2 linked regions of the Cupriavidus metallidurans CH34 genome follow. The protein of the gene in region 2 binds, or shares a complex with, the protein of the main gene of each other region. Links are inferred from orthologs where the notes say so. Each region holds a gene or a part of one and is shown on either strand. Other genes may lie near its edges. The genes, in order: aceF and RMET_RS21365.

The links.
Region 1: the proteins of RMET_RS21365 (region 2) and aceF are in contact, whole or in part, in a crystal structure (PDB 1W85), measured with the Geobacillus stearothermophilus proteins. The link is inferred for Cupriavidus metallidurans CH34 from one-to-one orthologs. Residues at the interface, in WP_033016213.1 of Geobacillus stearothermophilus: Ile282, Leu283, Ser284, Leu285, Glu286, Phe325; in WP_033016211.1 of Geobacillus stearothermophilus: Val129, Ile130, Ala131, Met132, Pro133, Arg136, Lys137, Arg157.

The regions. Positions count from the first base shown.
Region 1 is NC_007973.1:1,314,652-1,317,849, reverse strand. Bases 151-3,032 are described here. They hold aceF (dihydrolipoyllysine-residue acetyltransferase), read right to left. Parts: upstream 2,483-3,032; coding sequence 818-2,482; downstream 151-817. Other genes in these bases: aceE (pyruvate dehydrogenase (acetyl-transferring), homodimeric type), read right to left, coding at 2,684-3,032; RMET_RS06045 (Ntn hydrolase family protein), read right to left, coding at 158-754. In the rest of the region: lpdA (dihydrolipoyl dehydrogenase), read right to left, coding at 1-118; more of aceE, read right to left, coding at 3,033-3,198. UniProt on the Bacillus subtilis protein: The pyruvate dehydrogenase complex catalyzes the overall conversion of pyruvate to acetyl-CoA and CO(2).
Region 2 is NC_007974.2:706,324-709,638, forward strand. The notes cover bases 102-3,100. They hold RMET_RS21365 (alpha-ketoacid dehydrogenase subunit beta), read right to left. Parts: upstream 2,092-3,100; coding sequence 1,111-2,091; downstream 102-1,110. Other genes in these bases: RMET_RS21360 (dihydrolipoamide acetyltransferase family protein), read right to left, coding at 102-1,094; pdhA (pyruvate dehydrogenase (acetyl-transferring) E1 component subunit alpha), read right to left, coding at 2,084-3,100. Outside these bases: more of RMET_RS21360, read right to left, coding at 1-101; more of pdhA, read right to left, coding at 3,101-3,187. UniProt on the Bacillus subtilis protein: The pyruvate dehydrogenase complex catalyzes the overall conversion of pyruvate to acetyl-CoA and CO(2).

The sequences.
Region 1 (3,198 bases), on a different replicon or contig from region 2:
CCAGCACGATCAGCGACTGTTCTTCCTCGACCGTGTCGCCAGCCTTGACCAGCACCTCGATCACTTCCACCGCGTCGAAATCGCCGATATCCGGCACCTTGACTTCGATCACACTCATGTTCTTCCTCCTGGGATGCGCGCCCTGCCCGCCTTGGGATCAGGCCGCGCCGTCTTTGTTGGTTGCCACTTGCAGCCGTACCGTGTGCACGTCGATCGGTGCCGCCGAACTCTTGTCGAACTCGATACCCGCTTCCACGCCGATCCTCGCGATCGCTCCGGCATCCAGGTCCGTGCGGTCATACACCGCGTGCATGGCGCCGAGCGCGTAGTTGCGGCCCGAGCCAATGCCCCAGAAACGATCGAACGAAAACACCTCGCGGTACGAATAAACGCCGAAAATGCCGCCCGAATTGGCGATCAGGCAGACGATCTGCGATGACTCGTAGGGGTCGTCCTCGTCTTCCTTGGTGTTGATGAAATACTCGTTCTTGAGCTTTTCATGCACCTTGAGAAAGGTTCGGAACACATCGTCACGGGTATGCAGCCGGCATTCCTCGCCCATGCCCGTCAGCAAGCTGCGCATGACCGGGAAATGCGCGGTGGTGCCTGCCAGCCCGACGAAGCTGTCGCCAACGGGAATCACCTTCTGGTTCCGCTCATAAGCGCGCGACAGCCGCGTATCGCCGAATGTCACCAGCGCATCGGCACCGATCGCCACCTCGTCACCTTTCCTGACGACAACGCAGGTAGTCATGGCTCGCCCCTTGAATGCAATGCAGACGCGCCCGCCAGGTTCGCTGGCGGGCGTTGCCGATGCTTACAGCAGAATCCGGCGGAAATCCGCCAGCAGCGCCGCGAAGTACGTGTTGAAGCGTGCGGCCTCGGCACCGTCGATCACGCGGTGATCCCACGACAGCGACAGCGGCAGCGTCAGGCGCGGGGCGAACTGCTTGCCGTCCCACACCGGCTTCATATACGACTTGCACACGCCCATGATGGCCACTTCCGGCGCATTGATGATCGGCGTGAAGTACGTGCCACCGAGGCCGCCGAGCGACGAGATCGAGAAGCAGCCGCCTTGCATCTGGTCAGGCTTCAGCTTGCCGTCGCGCGCCAGCTTGGCCAGATCGCTCATTTCCTGGCTGATCTCGAGCACGCCCTTCTTGTCGGCGTCCTTGATCACCGGCACGACCAGACCGTTCGGGGTGTCGGCCGCGAAACCGATGTTGAAGTACTTCTTCAGCACCAGGTTGTCGCCGTCCAGCGAGGCGTTGAAGTTCGGGAACTTCTTGAGCGCCGCAACGGTGGCCTTGATCATGAACGCAAGCATCGTCACCTTGATGCCAGCCTTCTCGTTTTCCTTGTTGAGCTGCACGCGGAATGCCTCGAGCTCGGTGATGTCCGCTTCGTCACAGTTCGTGACGTGAGGGATCATGACCCAGTTGCGATGCAGGTTGGCGCCAGAGATCTTCTTGATGCGCGACAGCGGCTTCGACTCCACTTCGCCAAAGCGCGTGAAGTCCACCTTCGGCCACGGCAGCAGGTCCAGGCCCACGCCGGTGCCGGCGGCGGCAGCCGGTGCGGACGGCGTGGCAGTCTGGCCGCTCATGACGCTCTTGACGTAGTTCTGCACGTCTTCCTGCGTGATGCGGCCCTTGGGAGCGGTGCCCGGCACACGCGACACGTCGACACCCAGCTCGCGCGCGAACTTGCGCACGGTCGGGCTGGCGTGAGCGGCCTTGCCGGTCGTACCCTGCACCGCTGGCGCGACGGCCGGCGCGGCAACAGGTGCCGGCGCCGCGGCCGCCGGTGCGGGCGCGGGAGCGGCTGCGGCAGGCGCCGGGGCGGCTGCCGGGGCCGGAGCTGCTGCGGCAGCGCCGCCAGCAGCTTCCAGGATCAGGATCAGCGTGCCTTGGGCGACGTTATCACCGACCTTGACCTTGATTTCCTTGACCGTGCCGGCCTGCGGCGACGGCACATCCATGGTGGCCTTGTCGGACTCCAGCGTCACCAACGCGTCTTCGGCGTTGATCTGGTCACCCACCTTGACGTGGATTTCGATGACCGGCACGGCGTCGTAGTCGCCGATATCGGGCACCTTGACCTCGACCGTGCCACCACCAGCAGGGGCAGCGGCCGGAGCCGGGGCAGCGGGAGCCGCCGGCGCGGGTGCCGCGGCGGCAGGGGCCGGAGCTGCCGGAGCAGCAGCGGCTGCGGGAGCCGGAGCGGCGGCAGCGGCGCCTGCGGGCTCGAGCATCACCAGCACGGAGCCTTCGGAAACGCTATCGCCCACCTTGATCCGGACTTCCTTGACCGTGCCGGCCTGCGGCGACGGCACGTCCATGGTGGCCTTGTCGGATTCCAGCGTCACCAGCGCGTCTTCCGCGTTGATCGTGTCGCCCGGCTTCACGTGCACTTCGATGACGGGAACGGCGTCGTAGTCGCCGATATCCGGCACCTTGATTTCAATCGCTTGACTCATTCAGTGTCTCTCCTGGGCAGCCGGCACTCTGGCCAGATACGACAAACGCGACAAACGCAATCGGCGAGGTTACTCTCGCCACACGCATCTGTCACGCTGCCGCGCATCACCATTCGCCGTGGTGCGCCGCCGGGTCAGCCGGTGGCACACTGCGGCGCGGCGGGTGCCGCGCTGCGGGGGTTCAGTCGTGCAAGTCCGGGGTCAGACCGACATCGGGTTCGGCTTGTTCGGGTCGAGGTTGTACTTCTTGATGGCCTCGGCCACCTTCTCGCGACCGATCGCGCCTTCGTCAGCCAGCGCCTTCAGCGCGGCCACCGTGACCCAGTAGCGGTCCACTTCGAAGAAGTGGCGCAGCTTCTCGCGGGTATCCGAGCGGCCGAAGCCATCGGTGCCCAGCACCACGTAGCGACGCGGCACGAACGGACGGATCTGCTCGGCGAACGCACGGATGTAGTCGGTGGACGCGATGACCGGACCGCGCACGCCCTTGAGCTTCTGGGCGACAAACGATTCGCGCTGCGTGCCGGTCGGGTTCAGCAGGTTGTGACGCTCAACTTCCTGGCCTTCGCGGGCCAGTTCGGTGAAGCTCGGGCAGCTCCACAGATCCGATTCCACGCCCCAGTCCTTCTTGAGCAGGTCGGCGGCGGCGATCACCTCGCGGAAGATCGTGCCCGAGCCCAGCAGTTGCACGCGCGGCGCGTTGCTGTTCTCCACGC
Region 2 (3,315 bases):
AACCGGGCCGCCTCGCCGCCCGTGACCACGCGGTGATCGAATGTCAGCGACAGTGGCATGACCCGGTGCACGGCAGGCACGCCGCCGGATGCCACCACTTCGTCGCGCACGCGCCCCGCGCCGAGGATGGCAACCGTTGGCGGCACCACGATGGGCGCCGCGTAGCGGCCCGCGATCATGCCGAAGTTCGACAGGGTGATGGTATTGCCGCGCATCTCCTCCGGCGCGATGGTGCGTGCGACCACGTCGGCGCGCATTCGGTCCAGCCCGGCACGCAGGTCGGCGGCATCGCGTTTGCCGACGTTGCGCAGCACCGGCACGAACAACCCCTCCGGCAGGTCCGCCGCAATGCCCACGTCGATCCGCTCGAGCAGGTGGCGTCTGCCGGTCCTGCCTTCGTACCACGCGTTGAGCGCCGGTTCCGCGCGCACGCCGGCCACCAGCGCGCGCACCAGGCGGATCGTGATGTCCTGACCGGTCACCGATGCGCCGGTCGCCTGCCACGCATGCAGGTCCGCATCGTCCATGACCGTGGCCGCGGCCACTTCGCTCTGCGCGCGCGCCATGTTCTGCGCCATTGCGCGGCGCACACCGCGCAGCACGTCCGGCGCGCCGACGTCCGCCAGGGTGGTGGCCACGCGCTGCACATCGGTGGCCGTGATCACGCCATCGTGGCCGGATGGGGTGACCATCGACAGGTCGACCGACAGCTTGCGCGCCAGCGCGCGCACGGCCGGCGTGGCCTTGATGCCATGTCCGCCGGGAATGCCGGCGGCGCCTACGCGCGTGACGCCTTCATTGACCACATGCGTGCCGACCTTCACGGCGCCTACCACCGTGCCGGCATCGTCGGACGCCCCCGCGCCCTCGAAGCCAACCAGCGGCGCGCCCAGGTGGACGATGTCGCCCGGTTGCGCAAAGAGTTTCGCAACCTGTCCGGCGAACGGGGAGGGGATCTCGACGATGGCCTTGGCTGTTTCCACCGACAACAGCGGCTGGTCGGCTGCGATGGTGTCCCCGGGCTTCACATGCCAGTTGACGATTTCCGCTTCCTGCAGGCCTTCGCCCAGGTCGGGCAGCTTGAAGATCCGCATCGCTATCTCTCCTTGGCTAGGCTGCTTCCAGCGCGCGTCGCGCCGCGTCGACAATCCGCGCCACCGACGGCATGTAGCTGTGTTCGAGTCGCGCCAGCGGCACCACCGTGTCAGGCGCCGTCACGCGCTGCACCGGGGCGCTCAGCGAATAGAGTCCCGCGTCGGCCAGGTTGGCGGCAATCTCTGCGCCCAGGCCGGCGGTGCGCGGTGCTTCATGCACGATCACGCATCGGCCGCTCTGCGCAACCGACTCCAGGATGGTCTCCATGTCCAGCGGCTTGAGCGTGGCCACGTCGATCACTGCCGCGGAAACGCCGTCGTCGGCCAGCACATCGGCCGCGGCCAGCGTTTCCCGCAACATCGCGCCCCAGCTCACCAGCGTGAGGTCCGTGCCCTCGCGCAGCGTGAAGCAGGCGTCGAGGGGCAGCGCCTGGCCGTCGTCGGCGACCTCCTGCCGGAACAGCCGGTACAGGCGGGTGGGCTCCAGGAAGATCACCGGGTCCGGGTCGCGAATCGCCGCGAGCAGCAGCCCGTAGGCGCGCGCCGGCGATGAAGGCATGACCACGCGGATGCCCGGCATCTGCGCGAACAGGGCCTCCGGGCTTTCGGAATGGTGTTCGGGCGCGTGGATGCCCGCGCCGCTCGGCGCGCGCACAACCATCGGGCACGTGATCCGGCCGCGTGTGCGGTGCCGCATATGACCCGCGTGATTCAGGATGTTGTCGATCGCCGGATAGATGAAGCCGGCGAACTGGATCTCCGCGACGGGCTTGAGCCCCATCGCCGCCATGCCGATGGCCGCGCCGACGATGGCGCCTTCGGCCAGCGGCGTGTCGATGACGCGGGCCTCGCCGAAGCGCGACTGCAGCCCCACAGTCGAGCGGAATACGCCGCCGTTCACGCCGATGTCCTCGCCCAGCAGCACCACGTCGGGATCGTTGGCGAGGGCATGGGCCAGGGCCAGGTTGACGGCTTCCACCATATGCAGTTCAGCCATGATGGGCTCCCGAGGTATCGGTCTTGCCAGAGGCGTCGTATTGCCGCGCGGTGTCGAGTTGTTCGGCCATGGCGTCGGGCAGCGTTTCATACAGGCAATCGAACATCGCCGATGCATCGGGATGCGGCAGCGCAAGATAGGCCTGCACGGCCGCGCCGACGGCCTGCTGGCATTCCTTGATCAGCGCCTCTTCCTGCGCGGCGTCCCAGGCGCCGAGGCGGGCCAGGTAGTCTCGCAGCCGGATAATGGGCTCGCAGCGCCAGGCTTCCTTGACCGATGCCTCGTCCCGGTAGCGCGACGCATCATCGGCTGTCGTATGGTCGCCCAGGCGGTAGCTCACCGCCTCGATCAACGTCGGCCCGCCGCCGTGGCGCGCATGTTCGATGGCCGCGCCAACGCGCTGCCGCACGGCAATCACGTCGTTGCCGTCGATCTGTTCGCCCGGAATGCCCGCTGCGATCGCCTTCTGGGCCAGCGTCGCCGCCGCCGTCTGCTTGGCGCGCGGCATCGAGATGGCCCACTGGTTGTTGTTGATAACGATGACCAGCGGGACGTGCCACGCGCCGGCCATGTTCATCCCCTCGTAGAAGTCACCCTTCGAGGTGCCGCCGTCGCCGAGGATGCACACCGCCACGTTCGGTGCCTGGCGCAGCTTGAACGTGTAGGCCACGCCGGCCGCATGGCCAACCTGGGTGCCGATCGGCACGCAGTTGCCGAAGTCATATGGCACTGCGGCAAACGCGCTGCCGCGTTCGTCGCCACCCCAGTACAGCAGGCTCTCCGTCATCGTGACGCCCCGCACAAACTGCGCGGCATGATCGCGGTACGACGGCACCAGCACGTCGTCGCGGCGCATCGCCGTGGCCACGCCGACGCCGATCGCTTCCTGGCCCAGCGCGGACGCGAACGTGCCGATCTGGCCGGTACGTTGCATCGCGATGGCCTTGAGATCGAACTGCCGGGTCAGCACCATGGCGCGATAGAGCGGCAGCAGGGTGGCCGGATCGCGGGCAAAGTCGGGAAGGTCGGGCTCTGGCGAGCCGTCGGGGGAGAGGTAGCGGGTAAAGCCGATTTCAAAACGCGCAACAGTGCCCATGTGGTTGTCCCCTTGAGGTTGCTCCCTTGTGGTTCGCGGTGTCCTGTGCGGCGCAGCATCTTGTGAACGCTGCTGCCTTTGAGTGTAGGGCACGGAATCGCGCTGCGGGCGTGCGGTGGCGCACCGCC